2 regions of the Allocoprococcus similis genome follow, and region 2 is predicted to be linked to the other one. Evidence: riboswitches for the same ligand, from Rfam matches in the RefSeq annotation. Region 2 holds a riboswitch; the other holds the start of a gene.
What was found. A riboswitch is a leader RNA that binds a small molecule or an ion and turns the genes downstream of it on or off. The one in region 2 is predicted to bind glycine.
Positions count from the first base shown of each region.

Region 1: linked by a shared signal. The riboswitch ahead of ACYQ5K_RS13225 (GrdX family protein) and the one ahead of ACYQ5K_RS15445 (serine hydroxymethyltransferase) in region 2 are both predicted to bind glycine.

Region 1 covers NZ_BAAHSG010000037.1:20,245-35,691, forward strand. Annotated here, with positions in the region: gene ACYQ5K_RS13190 (pyridoxal phosphate-dependent aminotransferase) at 1-371, opposite strand, end outside; gene ACYQ5K_RS13195 (DUF5717 family protein) at 504-3,797, shown strand; gene ACYQ5K_RS13200 (DUF5716 family protein) at 3,813-5,102, shown strand; gene ACYQ5K_RS13205 (hypothetical protein) at 5,077-5,838, shown strand; gene purF (amidophosphoribosyltransferase) at 5,944-7,380, shown strand; gene purB (adenylosuccinate lyase) at 7,394-8,827, shown strand; gene ACYQ5K_RS13220 (alanine/glycine:cation symporter family protein) at 9,254-10,627, shown strand; glycine riboswitch at 10,795-10,919, shown strand; gene ACYQ5K_RS13225 (GrdX family protein) at 11,103-11,489, shown strand; gene ACYQ5K_RS13230 (glycine/sarcosine/betaine reductase component B subunit) at 11,571-12,851, shown strand; gene grdB (glycine reductase complex selenoprotein B) at 12,872-14,185, shown strand; gene trxB (thioredoxin-disulfide reductase) at 14,234-15,178, shown strand; gene trxA (thioredoxin TrxA) at 15,216-15,447, shown strand, end outside.
Region 2 covers NZ_BAAHSG010000045.1:15,448-30,894, reverse strand. Annotated here, with positions in the region: gene ACYQ5K_RS15480 (bifunctional folylpolyglutamate synthase/dihydrofolate synthase) at 1-304, opposite strand, end outside; gene lpdA (dihydrolipoyl dehydrogenase) at 385-1,788, opposite strand; gene ACYQ5K_RS15470 (lipoate--protein ligase) at 1,803-2,801, opposite strand; gene gcvPB (aminomethyl-transferring glycine dehydrogenase subunit GcvPB) at 2,832-4,262, opposite strand; gene gcvPA (aminomethyl-transferring glycine dehydrogenase subunit GcvPA) at 4,262-5,575, opposite strand; gene gcvH (glycine cleavage system protein GcvH) at 5,600-5,977, opposite strand; gene gcvT (glycine cleavage system aminomethyltransferase GcvT) at 6,081-7,169, opposite strand; gene ACYQ5K_RS15445 (serine hydroxymethyltransferase) at 7,182-8,429, opposite strand; glycine riboswitch at 8,694-8,806, opposite strand; gene ACYQ5K_RS15440 (glycine--tRNA ligase) at 9,263-10,654, opposite strand; gene recO (DNA repair protein RecO) at 10,833-11,585, opposite strand; gene ACYQ5K_RS15430 (hypothetical protein) at 11,530-11,700, opposite strand; gene era (GTPase Era) at 11,817-12,713, opposite strand; gene ACYQ5K_RS15420 (insulinase family protein) at 12,725-15,447, opposite strand, start outside.

The DNA.
Region 1 (15,447 bases), on a different contig from region 2:
GTGTGGACCGAACTCCCAATCAGATCCAGTTCCCGGCCGTATTCGGAATAGGTCGGACCCAGTACCAGTGTTTTCTGAGGTTTCCGTGTCTGGATCAGAAGAGAGATCAGTTCAGTAGAACCGTTTCCGACGATCACGTGTTCCGGTAAAATCTGGCAATAACCGGCGATTACTTTCTTCAGAGCAGTGTAGTTACGGTCCGGATAGCTGCTTAGAAGATCCAGATGTGCTGAGAGATCTTCTTTGAGCTTTTCGGATAAACCAAGTGGGTTGACATTGGCTCCAAAGCAGACGATCTCGTCCGCCGGTACATGATAAAATGCGGCGACAGCAGAGGTGTCGCTTCCATGAAACTGCGGTTTCGCTTTCATAAATAGTATTCTCCTTTGTGTATAACAAAAAACTGTGAATTAAAAAAATCGGGTATTCCGCATTGCCTGATATGCAGAATAATGTTATAATTTATTATAATGTCTTTTTGAAAAAATGCAATGCAGAAGTAGGTGGCAAGCTTGAAGAATAAAATAAAAAAATTTTCCAAAGGAGATTTCCGAACCATTCATCCGGAGATTGTACTGCCGGTAACGAATCTTGAGATGACGATCGGGGAAGGAGAGTCCTGCCAGGGAAGTTTCATTATGAAGAACAGGAAAGAAGGAGATATCAGAGGACTTGTATATTCTTCTTCTTTTCGTGTACATTTAGAAGAACAGGGATTTGAGGGAAACCCGGTGGAAATCCGTTTTACTTATGATGGAAGCGGACTTGCTCCCGGGCATGTTGAACAGGGAAAGTTTACGATCGTATGTAACGGTGGAGAATTTGAGGTAAACTTTACTGCGATCATTGAAAAACCATCAATCGAGACTTCCTGTGGAAGAGTACAGAATATCCGTGATTTTAAAAGGCTGGCGATGGAAAACTTTATTGAGGCACACCGTCTTTTCAGATCACGCGATTTTTATGATGTGATAAAGTATGAAGAGCCAAGGATAAAGGCACTTTATGATAATATTAGGAAATGGTCTCTCGGTGAACAGGCGATGGAAGAATTTCTGGTCGGAATCAAACAGAAAGAATGTATTTTCCTGACGATGGGACGGAATCAGAGAACATTCCGCAATTTAAAAGAAGCAACCCGCGAGATTATTCACTTCACAAAGAATACCTGGGGGTTTATGCCGGTAAAGGTACATGTGAGTGGTGACTTTATCCAGATTGGAAGAGATAACTTTACAACGGATGATTTTGTGGGAAATCTGTTTGATTTCAGTTATATCATTCATCCGGAAAAGGCTCATGCGGGAAATAATTATGGACAGATTGTTTTTGAAAGTCCGTATGAATCGCTGACCTATGAGGTAATGCTGGCTAATCACAAGGATCATGCGGAGAACAGACGTGTGGCAGATAAGACGATCGCATCGATCATAAAGGAATTTCTTGCGTACAAGGCAGACGGAAAAAATCTGACAGCCTGGGCGGATGCGACAAGAGAAAAACTGAAGGGACTGGATATATATTCAGAAGACGGAGATGTTTATCCACTGTTTGATGCGCATCTTAACCTGCTCTGCAAGGAGCCGGACAAGGCAAGTGATATTCTGGATGATTACAATTACAGCCGTTTCTCGGTGAATAAGGATTCCGTCATTTCATCGTATTATCTGTATCTGACTGCGCTTTTAAGAAAATCAGGCAGCCAGGTCAACAAAGCGATAGAAGAACTGAATAAGGCATATATGAAAGAACCGACGTCATGGCAGCTTGTGTGTATGCTGATTGACATTGATCCGGAATATAAAAACTACAGCAAAAAATTACAGGTTCTGGAACGCCATTGCAGCAACGGTGCGAATCAGGTGATCCTGTACTGGCAGGCATACCGGTGTTTTCTGGAGAAACCAACCTGTCTGAAAAAACTATCAGCATTTGAAGTGCAGATTCTTAATTTTGCACAGAAACACGGAGTCCTGACAAAGGAAATTGCACTTTACATGGCAAACCTGGCATCCCAGCAGCGGACCTATGATAAGAATCTGGACAAAGTGATGCGGAAAGTGTATCGGATTTTCCAGGATCCACAGATCCTGACAGCGATCTGTACTCACCTGATCCGTGGCAATCGCACAACGCCTGACTGCTTTGAGTGGTATGCATCAGCAGTAAAAGAAGATCTGAAGATCGCGCAGCTTTTTGAATATTATATGATGACTGTAGATGATAAATATCTGGACAGACAGTTTCCGAAATCGGTACTGCTTTACTTCCGGCATGGAAATACACTGGAATATAAAAAAGCAGCAGTACTTTATGCGAATCTGATCAACTGCGAAGAAGAAAGCAGTGAGCTTTACAGTGCTTACAGAGAGCAGATGGAACGGTTTGCATGGACACAGCTTGAGAACCGCAGAATCAATGATATCTTACATATCATTTACAAACGCTGCTGCACCGAGCGGGATATGACACCGGAAAGGATCCGGGCGGTTTATGATATCTGTCATGCTTATGAGATTAAGACAACGGCAAAGAACATGGCGTTTGTCATGGTGATCGAACCGGATGGAACAATCAGTCAGAAAGTACAGTACAGTGCAGATGGTGTGATTGTATATCTGTACAGTAAGGACGCGCGGATCGTCTGGGAATCAAAAGACGGCCGTCATTATATTGATTCCATTCCATATGAAACTATGCGGATGTTCTATGAGAACCGGTATATGGAAATCTGCAGAAAATATCAGGAAGAGCATGAGGAAGAGGAACGAAAAAAAGAGAAAAAAGAACTGACCTGGGATATGCTTAGAAAGCACGGACTTGAGACGGCAGATGAAAAAGAAGTATTTAAAATGTGCAGCATGCGCCTGCGCGAAGAAGGTGCGGAGGAGGATGATTTCCTTCTGGCACTTTGTTTTGAACTGTTCCTGAAAGACCAGTATGATAAGCAGACACTTTCTTATCTTGCTGAGTATTATTGTGGCTCTACCCGTAACATGAAGAGGCTCTGGCATGTGGCGAGAGATTATGATATTACGACTTACAAGCTTTCAGAGAGGATCATTACGCAGATGCTTTTCTCGGAAACGATGTTTGGTGAGGAAGAGATTTTTGCGGATTATTATGAAGGAAGAACGTATTTCCGCTTGAAGAGAGCATATCTTGCCTATGTTTCAAGAGAGTATGTGGTAAATGGACGCCAGGTAAAAGGATGTATTTTTGTGATCATTGCAAATGAATACCGCAAAGAGGAGGATCTTCCGGATATCTGCAAGATTGCTCTGCTGAAATATTATTCCAGCAGGGAAGTGCATCAGGAACTGGAACCGATGCTGCGTGAATTTTTGCGTGAAATGTGTGAGAAACAGCTGTATTTTTCTTTCTATTTAAAATATCCGGAGAGCTGGCTGAGAGAGGTGCAGCTTTATGATAAGACGATGATTGAATATCACGCAAAGCCTGGTAGCAAGGTGGCGATTTCTTATCAGATACGTAAGGGTGAAAGCGACAATATGAACTACCAGGAAGAAATACTGCTTCCAGCGTATGAAGATACTTATATCAAGAGCTTTATTTTGTTCGGTGATGAATCTCTTCGTTATTATTTTACAGAGACGAATAAAGATAAGGTGACAGTCACGGAAAAACGTGATTATAAACCGCGGGAGGTAAGGCCGATCGGAAGATTTGGAAGACTGAATGATATGACATCGCTGAAGGATGAAGCGCTGGCAATCGCAATGAAGGAATTTGCAACAGAAAAACAGCTTGCTGATGATATTTTTGTTGCTTACTAAAGGAGGAAATACTTCATGGCACATGGAAGTATCATAGGATATGACATCAATGCAAAGATGTGTCAGATCAGTTATTATAATGAACAAACACAGGAACCGGAGACGGTAGATACAGGGATTGAAAAGGAAAACAATCAGATCCCTCTGGTGATGAACTATTACAAAGAGACCTGGACTTACGGAAGACAGGCAAGAAGAATGTCTACGGTAAGGGACAGTATCTGCGTGGAAGGAATCTGGGAATGTGCGCTTGGCAATAGGAAAATCGAGGTAGACGGACAGGAATATGAAGGTGTCCAGCTTCTGGCAGATTTTGTAAAGTACACGTTGAATGGATTTGAAGAAATTGAAAGCATCACGTTTACAGTCCCGGAGAAAAACGAAGACATCCGCGTCCTGCTGAAGGGAATCGGACAGAAGCTCGGAGTGGCAAAGGAAAATATTTATGTTCAGGACTACAAGGAAAGCTTCTGTCATTATATGTTTAACCAGCCGAAAGAATTATGGCAGTATGAAGCGGCACTTTTCTACTGTGACGAGGATGTGATCCGGGCATATATGCTGCGGGAACTGAAGAACAGTTCGCAGAAAAGCAGGGAAAGCTTTGTGACAGTGGACAAGGTGGCGGATGCGCGTATGGAAGAACTGGAAGCAGTTTATCCGGTGCTGCATGTTGAGAAGGCAAAAGCGGCAGATGAGCATTTTAAACGTTTTATCCAGAGTGTATTCAACAAGAAGATGATCTCTTCTGTCTTTTTGACAGGGGATGGGTTTGAAAATAACTGGTATCCGAATTCTCTGCGCGTTCTTTGTAACGGACGCCGTGCGTTTATGGGAAATAATCTGTACAGTAAAGGGGCGTGTTATACGGCGCAGCGCAGAAAAGAGGAACAGTCAGATGCACCGGTCTACCTGGATGAGACAAAGCTGACCGAGCAGATTTCTGTGCGGATGCGCGTGAATGGAGAAGAAGGCTGGTATCCACTGGTATCCTGGGGCAATCACTGGTACGAATCAGACAGACAGTTCGAGGTGCTTCTTGGTGATACAGAGAATATTGAAATCCATGTAGATTCTCTGGTGACCGGCAGGCATCTTGTGGAGCCGGTTTCCCTGAAAGGTATGCCGGACCGGAAAAATTATGCGCTTCGTCTGAAGATTAATACATTTTTCTCGGATGAAAAGACCTGTCATATTATTTTTGAAGATATGGGATTTGGTGAATTTTTTGCGCCATCAGGATTCCGGGTGGAGAAGATCATTGAATTAGGAGGCAGCAATGGGCAGTTTAATTCTTTGTCATAAGAAAAAGGCAAAACATCCATATGAAATTTCGAGGATCCATACAAGGATCAGTACACTTGAAGAACTGTGTTATTATCTGTGCAACAATCTGTATCTGATCGATTATACGATCATGAATGAGCAGCTCTGCAGATGGATTGCAGATGAACTGGAAATGCAGGATCTTGCAGTAAAGCTGGTGGAATTGATCCGGAATCATGGTTCCGTGGAGAAATTTGTGGTTCTTGTGCTGCATGAATCCAGAATCTACACACCGGGTGAAATGGCACACATCCAGAATGTTCTGGAAAAACTCAAGAACCAGAAAGAAGTAGAACGCCAGAAATACAAAGCAGATACGCTGATGGAAAGCGGAGAACTGGAATCGGCAATCCTGGTTTACATGTCGATTATCAACGGAGAAAAGGATGATTCGGTAGATAAGCGTTTTTATGGCCGCGTGTATGCGTGCCTTGCCGGAGCATATGGGAGAGCATTTCTGTATGAAGAGTCGGCGAGAATGTATGAGAAGGCGTATAAGATCTGTGAAGATAATAAAATGCTGGAAGGTTATCTGTATGCAAGTTCCAGATACATGCCGCAGGATGAATATCAGAAGATGGTTATGGGCAATGAAATCCTTTTGGAAATTGACAATAAACTTACAGAAAAGATAGAAAATGTGAGAGAAAATATCAACATCGAACCGTCAAGGGAATTGTTTGAAGAATGGAAAAAAGAGTACAGAAGAGCATAGTGTTCGGGAGAAAGTTCAAGGCTGTGTATTGATTTTCGGAAAATCATGTATTATACTCTCTATGTAAAAAATAAGCGGATACAACAAATAGGAGAAGACAAAACGATGAGCGAACTTGAAAGAGTAGAGACTGGGTTAGGTGAAGAATGTGGTGTATTCGGAGCCTATGATATGGATGGCGGCGATGTTGCACCGTCGGTGTACTATGGTTTGTTTGCCCTTCAGCACAGAGGGCAGGAAAGCTGCGGAATTGCAGTGACAGATACCTATGGCAAGCGGAAAGTCCATTTCAGGAAAGGGCTTGGACTTGTCAACGAAGTATTCAATGAGGAAGAGCTTGACAAATTAAAGGGAAACCTCGGCGTCGGACATGTGCGGTATTCGACAGCAGGAGGAACGCGTGCGGAAAATGCACAGCCACTGGTTCTGAATTATGTGAAAGGTACATTGGTAATTGCCCACAATGGTAATCTGACAAATGCAATTGAGCTTCGTCATGAGCTGGAATATACAGGAGCTATCTTCCAGACAACCATTGATTCAGAAGTGATTGCCTATCACATTGCAAGAGAGCGTTTGAAGGTTTCGAAGGCAGAGGATGCGGTCAAGAATGCGATGAAGAAGATTGAGGGTGCATATGCACTGGTTGTATCAAGCCCGCGTAAGATGATCGGAGCGAGAGATCCGTTTGGCCTCAAACCACTCTGTATCGGTAAGCGTGATAATACCTGGTTTCTGGCATCAGAAAGCTGTGCGCTTGCGGCTGTTGGAGCAGATTTTGTCCGTGATGTAGAGCCGGGAGAGATTGTCAGTTTTACAAAGCATGGTGTGTCTTCGGACAAGAGTATGCAGATTCCACCTGAAAAGCAGGCGCGTTGTATTTTTGAGTATATTTATTTCGCACGTATGGACAGTGTGATCGACAGCATCAATGTATATCATGCAAGGATTGTTGCGGGAAAAGCTCTTGCACAGTCTTATCCGGTAGAGGCTGATCTGGTAGTCGGTGTACCGGATTCCGGACTTGTTGCGGCAAAAGGATATTCGGAATATTCCGGAATTCCTTATGGCATGGCGTTTCATAAGAACAGTTATGTAGGAAGAACCTTTATCAAGCCGAAGCAGAGCCAGAGAGAGTCCAGTGTGAAGATCAAACTGAATGTCATTGAAGAGGTTGTACGGGGCAAGCGTATTGTTATGGTAGATGATTCCATCGTCCGTGGAACGACCTGTGCAAATATCATCAAGATGCTCAAGAAAGCAGGAGCAAAAGAAGTTCATGTAAGAATCAGTTCGCCACCGTTTTTACATCCTTGCTATTTTGGTACGGATGTACCGTCGAATGATCAGCTCATTGCTCATTCACATACAACGGAGCAGATCCGTGAAATGATCGGAGCAGATTCTCTTGGATATATGGAAATAGATAAGCTGAAAGACATGGTTGGAGATCTTGGATACTGCGATGCATGTTTTACAGGAAATTACCCGATGCGCGTTCCGGGAAAAGATATTTCCCACGCGTTTGAGTCAGAAGAATAGGGAGGATAAGACTATGGGATACGACAAGTATGTAAGTCCGCTTTCAGAGCGGTATGCCAGCAAGGAGATGCAGTATATTTTTTCTCCGGACATGAAATTTAAGACATGGAGAAAACTCTGGATCGCACTTGCAGAGACGGAAAAAGAGCTGGGGCTCAATATTACAGATGAACAGATCGCAGAACTGAAAGAGCATGCAGAGGATATCAATTACGATGTCGCAAAAGCACGTGAAAAAGTAGTGCGTCATGATGTGATGTCTCATGTCTATGCATATGGACAGCAGTGCCCGAAAGCAAAAGGGATCATCCATCTGGGAGCGACTTCCTGTTATGTAGGTGATAATACCGATATCATTATCATGGCAGAGGCCCTGAAACTTGTTAAGAAAAAGCTGGTTAATGTTCTGGATGAACTTTCAAAGTTTGCAGATCAGTATAAAGATCTTCCGACACTTGCATTTACTCATTTCCAGCCGGCACAGCCGACAACTGTTGGAAAGAGAGCAACCCTCTGGATGCAGGAATTTTCCATGGACCTTGCAGATCTTGACTATGTACTTGGAAGCTTAAAGCTTCTCGGATCAAAGGGAACAACCGGTACACAGGCAAGTTTCCTGGAACTGTTTGAGGGAGATCAGGAGACCATTGATAAGATCGATCCAATGATTGCTAAGAAGATGGGATTTGAAGCATGCTATCCGGTATCCGGACAGACCTATTCCCGTAAAGTGGATACAAGAGTTGTGAATGTTCTTGCCGGAATTGCAGCAAGTGCACACAAATTCTCCAATGACATCCGTCTTCTCCAGCATCTGAAAGAAGTGGAAGAGCCGTTTGAAAAGACGCAGATCGGATCTTCTGCAATGGCATATAAGAGAAATCCAATGAGAAGCGAACGAATCGCATCTCTGTCCCGCTACGTGATGATTGATGCACTGAACCCGGCGATCACTTCTGCTACACAGTGGTTTGAACGTACTCTGGATGACTCTGCAAACAAGCGCCTGAGTGTACCGGAAGGTTTCCTCGCGATTGACGGTATTCTGGATCTGTGCCTGAATGTCGTTGACGGACTGGTTGTATATCCGAAAGTAATTGAAAAACGTCTGATGTCTGAACTTCCGTTCATGGCAACAGAGAATATTATGATGGATGCAGTGAAAGCTGGTGGAGACCGTCAGGAACTGCATGAAAGAATCCGTGAACTTTCGATGGAAGCAGGAAAGAATGTTAAAGAAAAAGGTCTGGACAACAACCTTCTTGAACTGATCGCGGCAGATGATGCATTTAATCTGAGCCTGGAGGATCTTCAGAAAACAATGGATCCATCCAAATATGTAGGACGTTCCAAAGAACAGGTCGAAGCATTCCTTAAGAATGTGATCCGGCCGATCCTGGATGAAAATAAAGAGCTGCTTGGTGTAAAAGCAGAGATTAATGTATAGAATATCTGAATAAACAAAAATAGAAGAGCAGGAAGCAGATTTCCGGGTAAGACGGAAGAATGTTTCCTGCTTTTTATTTATGTTTCATGGTCTGAAAATAACTTCTTTGAAATATCAATATAGTAAAGAATTAACGTGTTCATGTGAAAGAATCTATAAATCCCATGGAAATGTATAGATATTAAATCGTCATTAATTAGACAATTTGACGAAAAACATAAAAACAGCATTTTTGACAAACATAGAAAAGCGCGAAAAAACGCACTTATTTAGAGTGAATTTATTATGTTATCGCAGTAACATGGTGATAATATACAAAAAATAAATAAGTTAACTGAAAATATTGCATAAAAACTATAAATAAGTTATTATAGATTCAACAGATAAAAACTATAAGGGATGTCTATTAAAAAGGAGGGTTATTGTATGAACATTAACGATTTAGTATTAAAGGTAAATGATGTCCTAACAGGATCGGTGCTGATCATAGCACTTGTAGGTATTGGCTTGCTGTTCACATTTAAGCTTGGATTTATCCAGATCCGTGGCTTTAAAGATGGATGGAACAGAACCTTTGGCGGACTTTTTGGCAAGAAAGGGGATGCCGGAAAAGACGGAATGTCTTCTTTCCAGGCACTTGCAACAGCGATCGCTGCTCAGGTTGGTACCGGAAATATCGCCGGAGCTGCAACCGCAATTGCAGTCGGTGGTCCGGGAGCAATCTTCTGGATGTGGATCAGTGCATTTCTCGGAATGTCAACGATCTTCGCAGAAGCGGTTATGGCTCAGAAGTTCAAGCAAGTCAGTGATGACGGAACCGTAACCGGTGGTCCGGTATATTACATACGAGGAGCATTTAAAGGAGCGTTCGGAAAAGTTCTGGCAGCTATTTTTGCAGTCCTGATCATCTTTGCACTTGGATTCATGGGCAATGCGGTTCAGTCTAACTCAATTGCAGCATCATGGAACACTGCATTCGGAATTCCGAAGATTGCAATGGGTATTTTTGTAGCAGTTGTTTCTCTGTTTGTATTCACAGGTGGTATGAAGCGAATCGCAAAAGTTACTGAACTGATCGTGCCGATCATGGCAGCGTTTTACATAGTAGGTTCTTTGATCGTAATTTTTGCAAACGTTACAGCAATCCCGTCAGCATTCCATGACATTATTGTCGGTGCGTTTAAACCAGCAGCAGTAGCAGGTGGTGCAATGGGCGCAACCTTGAAGCTTGCAGTACAGAAAGGTGTGGCAAGAGGTCTCTTCTCAAATGAAGCTGGTATGGGTTCTACACCGCATGCACATGCAGTAGCAAAAGTTAATCATCCGGTAGAACAGGGCTTTGTAGCAATGATTGGTGTATTTATCGATACATTTGTAATCCTGAACCTGACAGCTCTTGTAATCATCACAACCGGTTCAAGAACATCTGGTCTTACAGGCGCACAGCTGAGCCAGTATGCATTCTCTACATTATATGGTAAGTTCGGTGAGATCTTTATCGCGATCTGTATGTTATTCTTCGCATTCTCAACGATCATCGGATGGTATTTCTTCGGTGAAGCAAACATCCGTTACCTGTTTGGAGCAAAAGCTGTTAAAATTTACTCAATCATTGTATGTATCTGCGTAGCGCTCGGATCACTTCAGGAAGTAGATCTTGTATGGAATATGGCAGACTGCTTCAACAGTATGATGGTTATCCCGAATGCGATTGCACTGGTAGCACTCAGCGGTCTTGTTAAGAAGACGCACGATGATTACTATAATAATTTCCTGCCAAATCAGAAAAAGGGAAAATAGATAATTTGTATAATAGCTGAGAAATAGTTATAGAAAAAAACAATAAGAAATATACAAAAAAATCTATAAAAAGACTAGCATTTTGTATAAATGTGTGTTATAGTAATCATGTCAGCAAGAGAGCTGATGCAAAATGAATAAAAGATGCAGTCAATTAGATAGTAGGTTGATATTTCCTGCGAGAGAATCATTTATAAAGATATTTGATAAATGGTCGCCGAAGATGCAAACCGTAGAGCAGTAAAGCTCGTTGAATGGTGAAACTTTCAGGCAAAAGGATCGGGAAAGGTACTACACTCTGAATCCGGAATTACCGAATTTACAAGGAAACAGAAAGGGCGTTTAAAACAGAGAGGTTGTTTTGACGTCCTTTTTTGATACCAGATATATGTTAAAAAATTATCTGGAGTATTTCAGACACAGGGAGTCAAAAAAGACCGCATAAACGGACAGGGGACGAAAGGAAGAAGCGGCTATGAATACTGGATTTATGATTATCACAAATAATCCACTGGTAAAAGAAAAACTCGGGGAAGATTATCATGTGGAATATGAAGAACTTTCTTATGAGGACACACTTAAAAAAGTTCAGAAGATGATCTTCCAGGGATACAAACTTCTGACACATCCACTGTCCGGAAGCGTAAAACCGAATGAGACTCCATATAAGTCGGTTATGCTCTCGGAATCGCCGGAAGGTCTGGATGCGCAGGCAATGCAGATCATCGCAAGTGCCATTCAGGCGTGTGGCAAATTTCAGTTTAAGTCTGATCTTTATAAACCTCAGGTTTATGCAGACTTCCAGCTTGTAGATTATACACTGATCTCAAGCGCACTGCCGTCAGCAGAAAGCTGGCGATAGAAAAAAGGCTGTAGAAGTACATGCGGTTTGGTGTACTTTTGAGCATATAACAAACACATTCAAAAAAGGAGGGAATTTACAGTGAAATTAGAAGTAGGTCACATTTTTATTAACGACATTCAGTTCGCATCTGAATCAAAGATCGAAAATGGTGTTCTTTATGTTGACGAAGAAGCTGTAAAGGCAATCGTTCTTGAGGACGAAAAAATCAAAGGTGTTAAATTTGATATCGCAAAACCAGGTGAAAGCGTTCGTATCACTCCGGTTAAAGATGTTATTGAACCACGTGTTAAAGTTGAAGGAAGAGGGGGAGTCTTCCCAGGCGTTATCGCAAAAGTTGACACTGTAGGAAGTGGTAAGACATATGCATTAAAAGGAATGGCTGTTGTAACAGCTGGTAAGATCGTTGGATTCCAGGAAGGTATCATCGATATGTCTGGCCCGGGTGCAGAATACACACCATTCTCTAAACTGAACAACTTAGTAGTTGTTTGTGAACCAGTTGACGGAATCAAACAGCATGAATATGAAAAAGCTGTTCGTCTTGCTGGATTCAGAGTAGCAGTTTATCTTGGGGAACTTGCTCGTGAACTCACACCAGACGAGACAAAGACATATGAAACATACGGAATCATGGAAGGAAAAGAAAAATTCCCGAATCTTCCGAGAGTTGCTTATGTACAGATGCTTCAGAGTCAGGGACTTCTTCATGACACATATGTATACGGTGTTGATGCAAAGAGAACACTTTCTACAATCATGAACCCAACAGAAGTTATGGACGGAGCTATCGTATCTGGTAACTGCGTATCCGCTTGTGATAAGAACCCGACATACGTTCATGAAAACAACCCGGTTGTACATGACCTGTTCGAAGAACACGGAAAAACAATCAACTTCGTTTGCCAGATTCTTACAAACGAAAACGTATACCTTGCTGATAAGATGCGTTCATCTGACTGGACAGCTAAGATGTGCCGTCTGTTAGACCTTGATGCAGTTATCGTATCTCAGGAAGGATTCGGTAACCCGGATACTGACCTTATCATGAACTGCAAGAAGATCGAAGCTGAAGGTGTTAAGACTGTAATCATTACAGACGAATATGCCGGACGTGACGGAAAATCTCAGTCACTCGCAGATGCTGATCCAGCTGCAGATGCAGTTGTAACTGGTGGAAATGCTAACCAGGTAATCGTACTTCCTAAGATGGATAAAGTAATCGGAACAGAAGAATTCGTTACAATCATTGCTGGTGGTAATGAACATTCTCATCGTGAAGATGGAACAATCGAAGTTGAAATTCAGGCCATTACCGGTGCTACAAATGAAACCGGATTTGGATATCTGAGTGCACGCTAGGAATGGAGGACGTAAAGATAATGAGTAAAATTAAAGTTGTACATTATATCAATCAGTTCTTCGCTCAGATCGGTGGAGAAGAAAAAGCTGATTATCCTGCTGAACTTCGCGTAGGCGAAATCGTTGGACCTGGACAGGCTCTGACACAGCAGTTTGGAGAAGAAGCAGAGATTGTAGCTACAATCGTTTGTGGTGACTCTTACTTCAATGAAAACCTTGACAAAGCAAAAGCTGATATTCTTGAAATGGTTAAGAGCCAGAATCCTGATATCTTCATCGCAGGACCTGCTTTCAATGCCGGACGTTATGGTGTTGCTTGCGGAACTATCTGTGATGCAGTACAGGAAGAACTCGGAATCCCTGCAGTAACTGGTATGTATGTAGAAAACCCAGGTGCTGATATGTTCAAGAACAAAGTTTATACAGTATCTACTAAGAACAGCGCAGCTGGTATGAGAGATGCAGTTAAGAAACTTGCTCCTCTTGCTCTTAAGATCGCTAAAGGCGAAAAAATCGGTGCTTCTTGTGAGGAAGGTTACATGCCGAACGGAGTTCGTGTAAACTTCTTCGAAAAAGAACGTGGATCTAAGAGAGCTGTTAAGATGCTCCTTAAGAAACTGGCAGACAAGCCATTCGAGACAGAGTATCCAATGCCATCATTCGACCGTGTTGATCCACAGCCGGCTATCAAAGATCTTAGCAAGGCTACAATCGCACTTTGTACTTCAGGCGGAATCGTTCCGAAAGGAAATCCGGACCACATTGAAAGTTCAAATGCTTCTCACTACGGAGAATATGACATCACAGGTGTTATGGATCTTACAGAAGAAACATACGAAACAGCTCATGGTGGATATGACCCGGTATATGCTAACGAAGATGCAGACCGTGTACTTCCGGTAGATGTTATGCGTGAATTCGAAAAAGAAGGCGTTATCGGAAAACTTCACAACAAATTCTATACAACAGTTGGTAACGGTACAGCCGTAGCTTCTGCAAAAGCTTTCGCTGAGGAATATGCTCAGAAACTTATCGCAGACGGTGTTGACGCAGTTATCATGACCTCTACTTGAGGTACCTGTACACGTTGCGGTGCAACAATGGTAAAAGCAATTGAAGCAGCTGGACTCCCGGTAGTTCATATGTGTACAGTAACTCCGATTTCCATGACAGTTGGTGCGAACAGAATCGTTCCTACGATCGCTATTCCGCATCCACTTGGAAATCCGGCCCTTGAAAAAGATGAAGAGTACGCTCTTCGTAAGGGACTTGTTGAAAAAGCTCTGAAAGCTCTGACAACAGAAGTAGACGGACAGACAATTTTTGACAACTAAACATAAGTTAGAAGGTCATGTAATTTTATTAAAAAAGGAGAGAACGTTATGAGCAAAGTTTATGACGTGATCGTCCTGGGTGGCGGACCTGCAGGTTTATCTGCAGGTCTGTACGCAGGAAGAAGCCGTCTTTCAACACTGGTAATTGAAAAAGGAAAAGATGGTGGACAGATCGCAATCACAGATGAAATCGAAAATTATCCTGGACAGATCGTAGAAGGGGAAAGCGGTCCTTCTCTTATCGCAAGAATGACACAGCAGTGTGAAAAATTCGGCGTTGAGAGAGCATCAGACGTAATTAATGAAGCACATCTGGAAGGCGATATCAAAGTACTGAAGAGTGCGAAAGCCGAATATCAGGCAAAAACGGTTATCATCGCAACCGGAGCTTTTGCAAGACCGATCGGATGCAAAGGCGAAAAAGAATTCATGGGTAAGGGCGTTTCTTACTGCGCTACCTGTGATGCAAACTTCTTCGAAGATTTTGAAGTATACGTAGTAGGTGGAGGAGACTCTGCAGTAGAAGAAGCTATGTACCTTACAAAATTCGCAAGAAAAGTTACAATTATTCACAGACGTGATGAACTTCGTGCAGCAAAATCCATTCAGGAGAAAGCATTCAAGAACGAAAAACTTCACTTTATGTGGGATACAGTTGTAGAAGAAGTCGGCGGTGACGGAATCCTTTCTGAGATGACTGTTAAGAATGTTAAAACAGGTGAACTCACTAAGATCGTAGCTGATGAAGATGACGGAATGTTCGGTGTATTCGGATTTATCGGAACACTTCCAAACTCTAAGATCTATGAAGGAACAGGTCTTGAGATGGATGAGAGAGGATATATCCCGACAGATGCAGATATGCATACCAATATCCCAGGTGTATTCGCAGCAGGCGATATCCGCGTTAAGAGCTTAAGACAGGTTGTTACAGCCGCTGCTGATGGAGCTATTGCAGCTACACAGGCAGAAAAGTACATTAACGAATTATAAGAACACACTATTTAATAGAGTGAGGAGGACATTTGACATGTTAGAAGTAGATAAGAAAACATTTGAAGACGAAGTCTTAAAAGCAGAAGGTTATGTATTCGTAGATTTCTTTGGTGATGGATGCGTTCCATGCCAGGCTCTGATGCCGTTCGTACATGAAATGGCAGACAAATACGGAGATAAGATCAAATTTACATCTCTGAATACAACAAAAGCTCGTCGTCTTGCTATCGGACAGAAGATCCTTGGTCTTCCGGTTATGGCTATTT
Region 2 (15,447 bases):
CCTGAGATACAAAAGGGGCGAGCTCGTCCTCCGCCATCCATTGGCCATCAACCTGAAATCGTTCCATATATCCCATCACGGTCGGAGAACAGTATCTTCCGGTCCGGTACCCTGCATGTTGCAGGATACCGGAGAGTCCGGCGAGAATCGATCCTTTTCCATTAGTCCCGGCTATATGTATAAATTTCAAATCTTTCTGCGGATTCCCAAGCTCACCCAATAAGCTCTTTATACTATCTAAGCCAAGTACACTTCCGTATTTCGATACATGATCCAAATATACCCTTGCTTCTTCGTATAACATGATTTAATTTTCCTTTTTGTACTTTTCAGCATATGCTGATATCTGAATATTTTATCATATTCCTTTACTACTGTACAGTTCTATTTCTTTTTCTTTGGTACAACGTGGATCGCTCCACCCTCTGCTTCTTCCAGGGCTTCTCCGATTCCTTCGTTATACGTCGGATGTGCACGCATTCCCTTTAAAAGCTGTGCAACCGTCATTTTATTTGCGATCGCAGTTACAAATTCACCGATCATGTCTGTGGCTCTTGCACACATCATCTGTGCTCCGAGAATCACATCTGTCTCTTCATCTGCCACGATCTTGATAAATCCTCTTTCTTCTTTTGTAATAAGAGATTTACCATTGGCACTCATGATAAATTTGCCAGTCTTCACTTTGATTCCCTGTTCTTTGGCTGCATCTTCTGTAATACCTGCTGATGCGATTTCCGGATCTGTATAAACACATCCCGGAACCACATTCAGATTCACAGAAGGTTCTTTTCCCGCCAGCTGTTCTGCAACAACGATTCCCTGTGCACTTGCTGCATGGGCAAGCTGTGCGCCAAAGATCAGATCACCGATCGCATAGACTCCCGGAATACTGCTTTCGAATTTATCATTTACAAGAACACGTCCTCTTTCCATATCCGGAGCAGCACCTTCTGCAAATAATCCGTCGGTATTCGGGCATCTTCCGACTGCGCACAGAACATATTCTGCTTCTACAGTCTGTTCTTTTTCTTTTTCGACGAAGGTACATACACAGGTATCCCCTTCCATATGCACACCCTGTACTGCTGCTGATGTATGGCTTTCTACGCCACGTTTCTTCAGGATCAGTTTCAGGTTCTGTGCGATCTCTTTATCCATATTTGGAACCAGCCGCGGCATTGCTTCAAGAATGGTAACCTTAGATCCAAGTGCGGAATATACGGTAGCAAATTCTACACTGATCACACCGCCCCCGATGATAACCAGACTCTTTGGAACTTCTCTCATCTTGAAGAGTTCATCACTTGTCAGAACTCTCGGAAGATCCATTCCCGGGATCGGAAGAATCAGTGGTTTGGAACCAGAAGCCAGAATGACATTCTCTGCTTCGACAGACTGTTCTTCATTCCCTGTAATCTTAACTTTTTTCCCCTCAAAAAGTGTGCCTTTTCCATAATATCTTGTTACGCCGTTTGCCTGCAGGAGCTGTTCTACTCCCTGAACAAGCTGTCCGGTTGTCTGCTCCTTATATTCCAGAATTTTTTCAAAATCATAAGTAACATCTGATGCTGAAATTCCGAAGCGGTCCGCTTCTTTGATTTCACGATATAATGTCGATGCATGAATCATTGCTTTTGCCGGAATACATCCTCTGTTCAGGCATGTTCCCCCGACTTCTCTCTCTTCGATCACTGCGGTCTTCATTCCAAGCTTCGCAGATTTGATTGCTGCCACATATCCTCCCGGACCGGCTCCAATTACTACTACATCAAACTTCTCGCTCATTTTATTTCATCCTCCTACAGTTCCTCGCCCTGAATCCATTCGATAATGTCTTTCATCATCTCTTCTTCCTGTGGATTATCTGACCAGAACAGCCCCAATTCCGTACAGATACTTTCCTTTCTGTACTTCAGTCCTTTCAGATACTTTGGAAGTGTATGTATGAAATCCGGATTCAGTGCATCCGACCATGCAATTGCATCCTTGATCTTTCCTGATTCTACTGCAAACTGAAGTGTAATTCCTCCCCATCCAAAACGGTGGGAAAGCTCATACTGAAAATCAATTTTTCTGCCATAGAGCCAGTTCCATGAAGAGAAAAATTTCTCTCTTTCTGCAATTACTCCGGTATCAAGGTCTTCTATTTTTTTATCACGTACCTTTAATCCGTATACCTTTTCAAATGACTGCTTAAGTGCCACCTTCAGTTCTTCCATTGTAAGCTCCGGAAGATAATCTCTTAAATTTGTCACTCTGGATTTTACCGAATCAACCCCCTTTGATTTCAGTTTATCCTTTGATACAGTCAGATATCTGGATAAGGTTTCCATGTTTACTCCTACCATGATCGTGCCATGGTGATAGCAATGTTTTTCCTGCTCATAAAACGCATTTCCTGAGAATTTCTTTCCATCGATCAGGATATCGTTACGCCCGGATTTTTCAGCCTTCAATCCAAGGATCTCCATCGCTCCTATGATTACCTGAAGCTGCCGGTCCAGATCATATTCTTCTTTATTGATCAGAAATGTGAAGTTCATATTTCCCAGATCATGGTACACAGCTCCGCCACCTGACAGACGCCTGGCAAGATGACCACCTTCTTCTTCCAGCTTTGTTGTTCTACATTCTTTCCAAGCATTTTGATTCCGTCCGATAACAACTGTATTCTGATTCTGCCACAGATAAAGAATACATTCTTTATCCTCGCAGTGGAGGAGCAAATACTCCTCCACTGCAAGATTTCTATATGGACTGAACTGATTGCTTTCAATATAAGTAATCTTTTCAATCATAGTTTTTCCCTCGCTTTAAGCTATAACTTATTAGTCCTGCCATTCGTATCGCAGATATGGATGTCTTGCTGCTCCAACCTCATCCATTCTTGTAACCGGTGTTGTAACAGGAGCCTGATGAAGCTGTTCGGCATCTGTTTCTGCGATTTCATACAGTTTGCGTAATACCTCTACTGCTTCATCCAGAGTTTCTTTGGACTCTGTCTCTGTCGGCTCTACCATCAGTGCTTCCTCAACGATCAGCGGGAAGTACATTGTCGGTGGATGGATACCGTTATCAAGAAGTCCTTTTGCAATATCCATTGCAGAAATTCCTGTTTTCTTTTTCAGATCTGCAAGACTCATTACGAATTCATGCATACATACCTCATCATACGCCATTGTATAAAGGTCTTTCAGTTTGTTCATCATGTAGTTTGCATTCAAAACTGCATTCCGGCTCGCTTCCGGAATACCTTCGCGTCCCAGTGTCTTCACATAGGTAAGTGCTTTTACGATGACTGTAAAGTTTCCATAGAAGCTCTTCATCTCACCGATGCTCTGTGGTTCTTTTACAAATTTCAGTTCTTCTTCCCCATCTACTACATAAGATGGAAGGAACGGAACCAGCATGCTCTTGCATCCAACAGGTCCGCTTCCAGGACCACCGCCACCGTGCGGAGTTGAGAAGGTTTTGTGAAGATTCAGATGGATCACATCAAATCCCATATCTCCAGGGCGAACAGTTCCCATAACTGCGTTTAAGTTTGCTCCGTCATAATAGCAAAGTCCGCCGCAGTTATGAACGATCTCCGTGATTTTCAGGATATTCTTATCAAAAAGTCCTACCGTATTTGGATTGGTAAGCATAAGTCCTGCTGTATCCTCTCCGCATACTTCCTGTAATTTTTCAAGATCAACACCACCATCCGGTGCAGATTCAATGCTGACTACCTGGAATCCTGCCATTGCCGCACTTGCCGGGTTGGTTCCATGTGCAGAGTCCGGAACGATGATTTTCTTTCTCTTTTCGTCTCCACGGCTCTTATGATATGCTTTGATCAGAAGAAGCCCTGTAAATTCTCCGTGAGCACCGGCTGCCGGCTGGAATGTCATACGATCCATACCCGTGATCTCGCAGAGCAGATTTTCAGATTCTTTGATGACTTCCAGGCATCCCTGTACCGTATGTGCCGGCTGCAGTGGATGGATCTCTGTGAATCCCGGAAGTGCTGCCATATCTTCATTGATCTTCGGATTGTATTTCATTGTACAAGATCCGAGTGGATAGAAACCATCATTCACACCATGTGATTTCTTTGCAAGCTCTGTATAATGTCTGCTCAGTTCAATCTCAGAAAGCTCTGGCAGATGAAGTTTTTTCTCTCTTTTATCTTTTTCCTGTGGAAGTGTTACTTCTACATCGCATTCTGGCAGTAAATCGCAACCTCTTCCAGGTCTGCTTTTTTCAAATATTAACATTACTGCACCTCCTTCAGAATCTGAACAACTGCGTCCATCTCTTCTTTGGTATTCACTTCTGTACAGCACCACAGAATTCTGTGTTCATCAAGCGGAAATCCTCCAAGGATTCCTTTTTCCTCAAGTGCTGCAAGTGCTTTTGCGACCGGAACCTCTGATACAGTTACGAATTCATGGAAAAATTCTCCTTTGTTCTCGGTCTGGTATCCAACCTTTGCAAGTTCTGCTGAAAGATAATGTGCTTTTGAAGTTGAAAGTGTTGCTGCTTTCTTAATTCCTTCATTGCCCATTGTTGCCAGATAAACGCCTACTGCAAGTGCGCAGAGTGCCTGGTTTGAGCAGATATTGCTGGATGCTTTTTCACGACGGATATGCTGTTCTCTTGCCTGAAGAGTAAGTACATAACCTTTCTTTCCATTGTGGTCTTCTGTCTGTCCAACGATACGTCCAGGAAGATTTCTCATCATCTTCTGTGTTGCAGCCATAAATCCAAGATATGGTCCGCCGAATGCAATAGAAAGTCCAAGTGGCTGTCCTTCGCCAACTGCCACATCAGCTCCATATTCTGCCGGTGTCTTTACTACACCGAGAGAAATCGGATTGACATTCATTACATATTTTGCCCCTGCTCCATGTGTGATCTCACCAATCTCGGCTGCTTCTTCCAGATTACCGTAATAGTTCGGATGCTGGATCAGTACACATGCTGTCTGTGCATCTACATGTTCCTTCAGATATTCAATATCTGTAAGTCCGTCTTTTTCCGGAATCACTTCTACTTCCATTTCATTTCCGAAGCAGTATGTTTTGATCGTCTCAAGAACATATGGATTCACGGTAGCTGAAACAAGTGCTTTGCTGCGCTTTCTGTCACGACACATTGCCACACCTTCTGCGGATGCTTCTGCGCCATCGTATACGCAGGCATTGGAAATATCCATTCCTGTCAGATCACAGATCATGGTCTGATATTCAAAGATCGACTGCAGGATTCCCTGGCTGATCTCTGCCTGATAAGGAGTATATGCAGTTAACAAATTTTCTTTTGAAATCACGCTCTTTACTGTTGCCGGAATAAAATGCCGGTAAGCACCTGCGCCGCGGAAAATCGTCTTAAAGATCTGATTCTTTGCAGCAATATTTTCCATATCACGACGTACTTCTAATTCTGTTTTTCCTTCCGGAATATTAAGACCGCCCTGGATCTTTACTTCTGCCGGAATGTGTGCGAACAGATCGTCAATTGACTGAAACCCAATCTCTTTCAGCATTTCCTGACGCTGCTCTTTTGTATTCGGTACATAGCTTCCCATGAATGGTCCACCGCCTTTCCCTGATTATTCTTCACTTGCTACAAATGCCTCATATTCTTCTGCTGAAAGAAGTTCCTCTGTTCCGGATACATCTTTTACTTTGATGAACCATGCATCATATGGAGCGCCATTGATCGTTTCCGGTGCGTCAAGAAGTTCTTCGTTGATTTCTTCAACTTCTCCTGTTACCGGTGAATATACATCTGATACCGCTTTTACAGATTCAACATCTCCAAATACTTCTCCGGCCTCTACGCTGTCTCCAACTTCCGGAAGATTTACGAATACGAGATCACCGAGTGCTGACTGTGCATAATCTGTAAGACCAATTGTCCAGACTCCGCCTTCTTCTTTTACCCATTCGTGTGATTTTGTATATTTTAATTCTGCTCTAACTTCCATGATTTTAATCTCCTTTTCTTTTCAACTGCCGGCCGCCTTTTCCAAACACTCTCTATCGCTTTTTCCGCGACCGGCCTGTTAATCTGTTTTCGTTATTATTTTTTTATTTTGCTCTCTTATAGAACGGAAGCTGCACAACTTCTGCTTCCACTCTTCTTCCACGTACATCAGCTTCTACCTTGTCACCAACTGCTACGCTTCCGGCATCAACAAGTGCCATAGCGATCGGATATCCAAGATAAGGACAATGTGTTCCGGATGTTGTATGTCCGATCTTCTGATCTCCAACATACAGATCCTGATGTTCACGGATGATTCCTCTTCCTGTTACTTTAAGACCAATTCTTTCGATCTTTGGTGTTCCTCTGTCTTCCATGGCTTTCTTTCCGATGAATTCGTCTTTTTTCATCTTAACACCGAAGTTCAGGCCTGTTTCAAGAGGTGATACTTCATCATCCATTTCATGTCCGTAAAGAGGCATTGCAGCTTCCATACGAAGTGTATCACGTGCACCAAGTCCACAAGGGATCAGTCCCTCTTCTTTTCCTGCTTCAAGAAGTGTCTCCCACATCTTTTCTGCAAGATCACTTGCCAGGTAGATTTCTACTCCATCTTCACCGGTATATCCTGTCTTGGATACGATGCAAGGCATTCCGGCAACTTCTGCGTCAAATACTGCATGATAATATTTCTTCGGAATATTTTCCTCTGTTGTAAGTTTTCTTAAGATTTCCATCGCTTTCGGTCCCTGAAGGGCGATCTGTCCATACTGATCGGATACATCTGTAAATGTAACCTCTCCTGACTGATGTGCAAGCATCCACTGATAATCTTTATCTTTGTTTGCTGCATTTACTACGATAAAATAGTGGTCATCTGATTTTTTATATACGATCAGGTCATCAACGGTTCCGCCGTTCTCATTACACATCGGGCTGTATCTTGCCTGTCCGTCTACCATATTTGTAAAATCGTTTGTAAGGATGTGCTGCAGATTGGCAAGAGCATCTTTTCCTTCACAAAGGATTTCACCCATATGAGATACATCAAAAAGTCCAGCCTGGGTACGAACTGCCATATGCTCTTTGATCACGCCTGTCTCATACTGAACCGGAAGAAGGTATCCGGCAAACGGTACGATCTTTCCACCTGCTTTTACATGAGCCTCATAGAGTGGTGTCTTTAATTCCATCTTTCTTTCCTCCTATTGATAAAGTGGATATTTATCGCAGATCTTTGTAACTTCAGCACGGATTTCATCTGCTTTGGTATCAAAGTCTGTAATGGTCATCTTGATTAATTTTGCGATGGTCTTCATATCTTCTTCTTTCAGACCTCTTGTTGTAACAGCCGGTGTTCCTATACGAACTCCACTGGTTACAAACGGGCTTGCAGGATCATTCGGAACTGCATTCTTATTAACTGTGATGTAAACTTCATCTAGTCTGTTCTGAAGTTCTTTTCCTGTGATGTTCATGTTCTGAAGATCTACAAGGATCAGATGGTTGTCTGTTCCACCGCTGACAAGGTTGAATCCTTCTTCAACCATGGCTTCTGCAAGTGCTTTTGCATTCTTGACAACCTGTTCCTGATAGGTTTTGAATTCCGGTTTTAAGGCTTCTCCGAAGCATACAGCTTTTGCTGCGATAATGTGCATCAGAGGTCCGCCCTGTGTTCCCGGGAAGATTGCTTTGTTGATCGCTTTTGCATATTCTTCTTTGCACATGATCATTCCACCACGAGGTCCTCTGAGTGTCTTATGTGTTGTTGTTGTAACTACATCAGCATAAGGAACCGGGCTCTGGTGAAGTCCTGCTGCAACAAGACCTGCAATGTGTGCCATATCTACGAAAAGATAAGCTCCAACTTCTTTTGCGATATCTGCAAAAATATCAAAACGGATCTCTCTTGGATAAGCCGAAGCTCCTGCTACGATCATCTTCGGTTTACATTCATGAGCAAGCTTTCTGATTGCATCGTAATCCAGAACACCGTCATCATTGACATTGTAAGGTACGAAATTGTAAAGGATACCGGAAAGATTTACCGGTGAACCATGTGTAAGATGTCCGCCGTGTGCCAGGTTCAATCCCATAACTGTATCGCCTGGTTTGATCAGCGCCTGATATACAGCTGTATTCGCATTTGCTCCTGAATGTGGCTGTACACATACATGATCACATCCAAATAATTTCTTTGCACGTTCGATTGCAAGATTTTCAAGAATATCTACATCCTCGCATCCACCATAATAACGTTTTCCCGGATAACCTTCTGCATACTTGTTTGTCGGTACAGTTCCCATCGCAAGCATAACTGCCGGGCTTACGATATTCTCTGATGCGATCAGTTCAAGGTTTCTGCGCTGACGGCCAAGTTCTAACTGCAGCGCTTTTCCTACTTCTTCATCACATTCAGTAATGTAATTTGTTACATCTTCAATTCTGTTCATTCTCTTTTACCTCCTTAGAACCAACTACCTTGTCTTTTTTGCTCCCTTTTCGGTGTGTTAAATTCAGAATTTTATCATTTGTATCTATATTTTTCTGAATATTCCGCTTTTTAGGGTACAAAAAAAACAGGCAAAAAAGTTTTCGTCATTGAATCCTTTTTTGTCTGCCTCTGTCCGTTCACCTGAAAGATCACCTGGACTTTTGCGCTATATAGTCCAGACTACTTCTTCGGTACAATACATATATATTGTTCTCCAGAGTGTTGTCCGAATATGTTCCTTTTGCCTGAGAGTTTCTGCCTGCCCCTTCGGCTCATGCTGTACATTAAATAACGGTGCGCGCCGTCTGTACAACAAGTATCTCACATATTCATCATCCAACCTTAACTTAAACACATTATATAATTGTCGTCACAATTAGTCAAGCGTTAAATAATTTTCTTTATTGTTTATTATTTGTCAGAATATTTAATAGCTTCGCTCTATAATCATCGTTTTTATTGACTATTTTTTAACTGTATCATCCATTCTCTTTGTCTATTTTCACAAATTAAATTTTTTTCTCAAAATCCACGCATTCTAGCCAACCTATCACGATTACACTCCCTAGTATCTACCATTTTTATTCCAAATTTTTCAAGCCTCTACATAAATATCACTTATTCAGAAAATCTATCTTTCATTGCTTCACCACATCAACCTGTCATACCGCTTTTTCCCATCCATCAAAAAATTTGACTACTTCCATTTGTCTCACAACTTCCCCAACAAACTTTTTCGCACAAAAAGATCCGGACTTCCCAAACCAGGGAAATCCGGATCTTTTCAAATCTCTACCACTCAAATTTCTTCTCAAAGTATGCTTTGAGATCTTCAATTTTAATTCTTTCCTGCTGCATCGTATCACGGTCACGAACAGTAACTGCTCCGTCTTCTTCAGAATCGAAGTCATAAGTTACGCAGAACGGTGTTCCGATCTCATCCTGACGGCGATATCTCTTACCGATATTTCCTCTGTCATCGAATTCGCAGTTGTAGTATTTGCTAAGCATTGCATAAACCTTCTCAGCACCTTCGTTCAGCTTCTTGGAAAGCGGAAGCACACCGATCTTAATCGGTGCAAGTTCCGGATGGAAGTGCATAACGGTACGTGTAGAACCGTCTTCCAGTTCTTCCTCATCATATGCTGCGCAAAGGAACGCAAGTACCACACGGTCAGCACCAAGTGATGGCTCGATAACGTATGGAATGTATTTTTCATTGGTCTCATCATCAAAGTAAGTCAGATCCTGTCCGGATACATTCTGATGCTGTGTCAGGTCATAATCGGTTCTGTCTGCGATTCCCCACAGCTCGCCCCATCCGAATGGGAAGAGGAATTCTACGTCTGTTGTAGCCTTGCTGTAGAAAGAAAGCTCTTCTTTGTCATGATCTCTGTAACGGACCTCCTCATCCTTAAGTCCAAGAGAGAACAGCCAATCGAGACAGAATTTCTTCCAGTAAGCAAACCATTCAAGGTCTGTATCCGGTTTGCAGAAGAATTCAAGCTCCATCTGTTCAAACTCACGGGTACGGAATGTAAAGTTACCCGGTGTGATCTCGTTACGGAATGATTTACCGATCTGACCAATACCAAATGGAAGCTTCTTTCTTGAAGTTCTCTGTACATTCTTAAAGTTTACGAAGATTCCCTGTGCAGTCTCAGGACGAAGGTAAACAACGTTCTTTGCATCTTCTGTTACACCCTGGAAAGTCTTGAACATCAGGTTAAATTCACGGATCTCTGTGAAATTATGTTTTCCGCAGGTCGGACACGGAACTTCATGTTCTTTGATAAATCCTTCCATCTCTTCATGTGACCATCCATCAATGCTGTCCGGAATATCAATTCCATGCTCATGTGCATAATCTTCAATGATCTTATCTGCACGGAAACGTTCGTGACATTCCTTACAGTCCATCAGCGGATCACTGAATCCTCCCAGATGTCCGGAAGCGATCCATGTCTGCGGATTCATCAGGATCGCACAGTCAACACCTACGTTGTACGGATTCTCCTGAATAAATTTCTTCCACCATGCTCTCTTTACGTTGTTCTTAAGTTCAACACCCAGGTTACCATAATCCCATGTATTTGCAAGCCCACCGTAGATTTCAGACCCCGGATATACAAAGCCTCTTGATTTTGCCAAAGCTACAATTTTGTCCATTGTCTTTTCTACCATAACACTAATCCTCGCATTCTTTTTATTTTTCGTTAGAAGAACAACGCTACTTATCGCGATAACATTTATTCCTCTCTGATTCACCTATTATACCTACTGCATATAGGTTTTGCAAGCTTATCCTGCTAATTTTCGCCAAATTTGTCTTTATTTTCTAATCTAATATACAATTTTCCGGTTATTTCAGCCCTGTGAGCTGCTCCAGAATCTCAAGCGACTTGAATCTGTGATCCACGTATACATCCAGATAACGCCCCATTACCTTTCCCAGTTCCTTTAAAACTTCATCGCTTAAGGTAAAGGTATAGAGCTTTTCCACCGGTGTCCCGACAATGAACTGCATGGCATAAAGGGTAGACGTATTCAGCCGCATTCCGTCATAGACATTCTGACCACATTCACTGCAGACCAGACCGCCCTCCTTCACACTGAACACACAGGGACGTTCCCTGTTCCCGCATCTGACACACTGAAATACCTGCGGTCCTTCCCCGCTGACACTGAGTGCCTTCAGTTCAAATATGTAGCGTACCAGCTCAAATGGAATGATCTTTTTCGTCAGCACGCGCATCGTCTGATAAAGAAGCTTCAGCATTTCCCTCTCGTCATTAGCTTCCCTTGTATAAAAATCTGCAAATTCGAGAAAATAAAATGCATAGTATGCCGCTTCCACATCCGTGCGGAGCTCTGCAAAATAATTCTCGATCTCTGCCGACTGGAGGGTGTTGGAATTTCTTCCTTCATACAGCATGAATTTCCCGAAATTACAAGGCGTACATGCCCCTGCAAGCGGACTGTTCGGTCGTCTTGCTCCTTTTGCAAACGCTGATATTTTCCCTTTTTCTTTTGTCAGGATCACGACTCTTTTATCATATTCACCGATCGGTGCTGCCGACAGAATCATCCCTGTCATTGCTGTTAACTGATTCACTGCATTTGTCCCCGTATTTCTCCGTTTTCGCTTTGCAGACTTCCTTTTCCCGGTAGGAGAGATAATCCTCCACCCGTCCTGTCCTTGCAAACCGATCCCAGTATTCCTGATTCATCCTTCGGTCACCTCATCTTTTTCTTATGCCTTTTAAGATTAGGTTCTCCCATATTCTCAGATGCTATACTGCGTAATATCTGCCAGCTGTTTTTCAGAGAAACACCTTGACATTTTTTACTCGTCTTCTCTATATCCGAAGTTCTTGATCAGAAAATCACTGTCTCTCCAGTCTTTCTTTACTTTTACCCAAAGCTGGAGATTTACCTTACATCCGAGCATCTGCTCGATCTCATATCTTGCCGTGCTGCCGATCTTTTTCAGCATGGATCCCTGTTTACCGATGATGATTCCCTTGTGGGAGTCTCGCTCACAGATGATCGTTGCTTCAATGTCCATCACTTTTTTACGTGCCTTCATCTTCTCGATCGATACCGCGATTCCGTGCGGGATTTCTTCATTCAGACAATGCAGTGCTTTCTCACGGATCAGCTCTGCCACGATCTGCCTTTCCGGCTGGTCGGTAATGGTATCTTCATCATAAAACTGCGGTCCATACGGAAGATATTTCATAATGACCTTTAAAAGCTCGTCCGTATTTTCACCGGTTCTTGCAGATACCGGAACGATATCTGCAAACTGGTATACTTCGTTGTATTTTGCGATACACGGAAGGATGTCTTCCTTCTTCACAGTATCTGCTTTGTTGATGACCAGCACGACCGGAGTTGTCACCTTTCCGAGCTGCTGCACAATGTGCTGCTCTCCGGCTCCGATAAAGGTACTCGGCTCAACCAGCCACAGCACCACATCCACTTCATTTAAAGTGCGCTCTGCCACATTTACCATGTAGGTTCCAAGCTTGTTCTTCGCCTTATGGATTCCCGGTGTATCGACAAATACGATCTGTCCTTCCTCGGTCGTAAGCACCGTCTGGATCCTGTTTCTGGTGGTCTGCGGTTTATTCGATGTAATTGCAATCTTCTGACCGATCAGATAGTTCATAAGGGTGGATTTTCCCACGTTCGGTCTTCCGATCAAAGTTACAAATCCTGATTTAAAATCTGCTCTCATGCATTCTCCTTTTAAAATAAATTCTCAACTGTCATAAACAGTTCTTTCTCTTCTTCTATCTTTGCTTCATTTCCAATCACACAGATCTGATCATTTGCAAGCACCGCACGTGCCACACTTGCAAGTGCACGGATATCCTCCTGGTTTGCTGTAAGGATCTGCTCTCTTTCTTTTCTGATCATCTCTGCGCTCACATGATTCATATATAGATTCATGGAACGGTCACCTTTGGTTGCCGGTGTCATCGGCTGGTCGATATTGCTGATCGTTCCGATGATGTATTTGGTCATATCACGCTCGCTGACCGTGAAGTTCTCCAGATATTCCGGAACTCCATCATAGATCTCAAGCGTTCTTCCAAGGTTCGGGTCACGGTAGGATACAAAATATCCCTCGCCAAGACGGTTAAAGTTGCTCATGCAGCCATAAGCTCCACCTTTCACACGGATATTGATCCAGAGATATTCGTAGCTCATGATCACCTTCAGGATCTGCAGTGCTCCGTTATATTCTTCTCCGGCATCAATAAAGTTGCCTGCCTTTGCCGCAAACTGTACTTTGGAAGAAGTCTTGAATCCTTCGTTCTTCTTCTCACAGTGCAGTACGCATCTGCTTTCTGGTGTTCTCTCCGAATAAAGTGCTTCTTTTAAGCTTCCGATCTCCTCTTCTAAAACGGCAAGTCCTTCTCTTGTGGCTGTGTAACTGATCATCATATTGCCTTTTCTGAAAATCAGTTCGGCTAAAGCTTTTAAGCTATTTGTAATCTCTTCCTTCTTATCTTCGAAATGTTCTTCCATCTCACGGATGTTCTGATAATATCCGATTCCATTTGTCGTATCTTTAAATTTTGAAATCGGCGATTTATAAGACATTGCCCGGAGTGCTGCTGCCGAATGTCCTGCGGAGAGGAAACGATCCTGTAGTCTTGTCTTTGTCATCGAAAGAATCTCTTTCAGACGCTTTTCATCATCCAGCTTCGATGCAGTCAGAATTTCTTTCATCATACAGATGGCAAACGGAATCTGTCCGTAAAGTGCTTTTGCCTTGATCTCAAAGGTTGCCTTGAATTCTTTTTCTCTGACCTTTGTCACATCCGGATAAAGCTCCAATGAAGTCCCGATTCCTCCGGTGTGTCTGTTGATCTCATTGAAGAGCTCTCCGTATTCATAATGCTCCGTATCAATGATTCCGAGAACTGCCTGCAGAAGTCCCACCATCGGCAGATCCTTCTCCGGTACATCGGAAAGATCAAACAGCAGATCCAGATAACCGATTCCATTGGTCTCAATCTCATGGAAAACGGTCGGGATCTCTGCGATCTTCATCTCTTCATTGTAAATCGGTGCGATCTCACGGGAAATGTCTTCTCTTGTCAGCATCGGGATCTTCTCCAGATCTTCCTGACTTGACGGTTCTTCCTGATACTCCTGTAAATGTTTCGTATCCGCAACCAGTTTGTCAATTTCTTCTCTGCTCAGGCTTTCTTTGTATGCCTGCAGTTTTGCTTTTAACTCCTCATCCAGTCTGGCTGTACGTCCCGGCTCCGGTACGATCGTAACCAGTGCGCCGTGCTGATTGTCCAGAAGATAAGCCTGGATCAGTTTTTCAAAATATCCGGTACTGATCTGCTCTTTTAAGAACACAAAAGTATCCAGTGCCTCTACATGAATAAATGGCTTTGTCTCATCATAAAGCCAGCTGTCGAAGATCTGCAGTCCGTACATCAGCCCCTTCGGATAACCTCCGAAGTCTGCCTCGCGGTAACGGAATTCATGATAATTGATTCCGGCTTCCAGTGCCTTTTTGTCCATTCCATTTTCCACGATACTCTTTAATGTATCTTCGATCACCTTCACAAATTCTGCCTTCTGCTCTTCATTGGCATTCTTTGCCACGATGGAAAAGATCGGCTGATAGGTGCTGCTGTCATAGGAACCGCTGATATCTTTTCCGATTCCGGCTTCCAGAAGTGCCTTTGTGATCGGTGCTCCCGGTGCAGAAAGCAGCGCATAGTCCAGGATCTGGAATGCCAGGTACAGCTTTTCATCCAGAGAAGTTCCGATGACTTTATTGTAAGAAAGATAGGTATTATCCTCTGTCGATTCGTTGCTTGCAATGGAATACGGCTTTGTGATATCATGCATCTTTTCAAACGGTTTCTGCAGATGGATCTCGGAATCTACCTCTTTTTTGTCATAGGCAGACAGATATTCCTGATCCAGCCAGTTTAATTTTTCCTCCATATCCATATTGCCATAAAGGTAAATATAGCTGTTGGACGGATGATAATAGGTTCTGTGGAAATTCAGATATTCTTCATAAGTCAGTTCCGGGATCACATCCGGATCTCCGCCGGACTCATTTGCATAAGTCGTATCCGGGAACAGGGAATTCAGGATCATACGGTCCAGAACACCATCCGGTGAAGAAAAAGCTCCCTTCATCTCATTATAAACAACTCCGTTATAAGAAAGCTCCCCATCTGCTTCCTCCAGGCGATAATTCCAGCCTTCCTGACGGAAGATCTCTTCATGTTTGTAAATATTCGGATGCAAGACTGCGTCCATATACACATCCATCAGATTCTGAAAATCCTTTTCATTACAGCTTGCAACCGGATACACGGTCTTGTCCGGATAAGTCATCGCATTTAAAAAGGTATTCAGCGATCCTTTTACCAGTTCCACAAACGGATCCTTGGTCGGGAACTTCTCCGAACCGCACAGAACGGTAT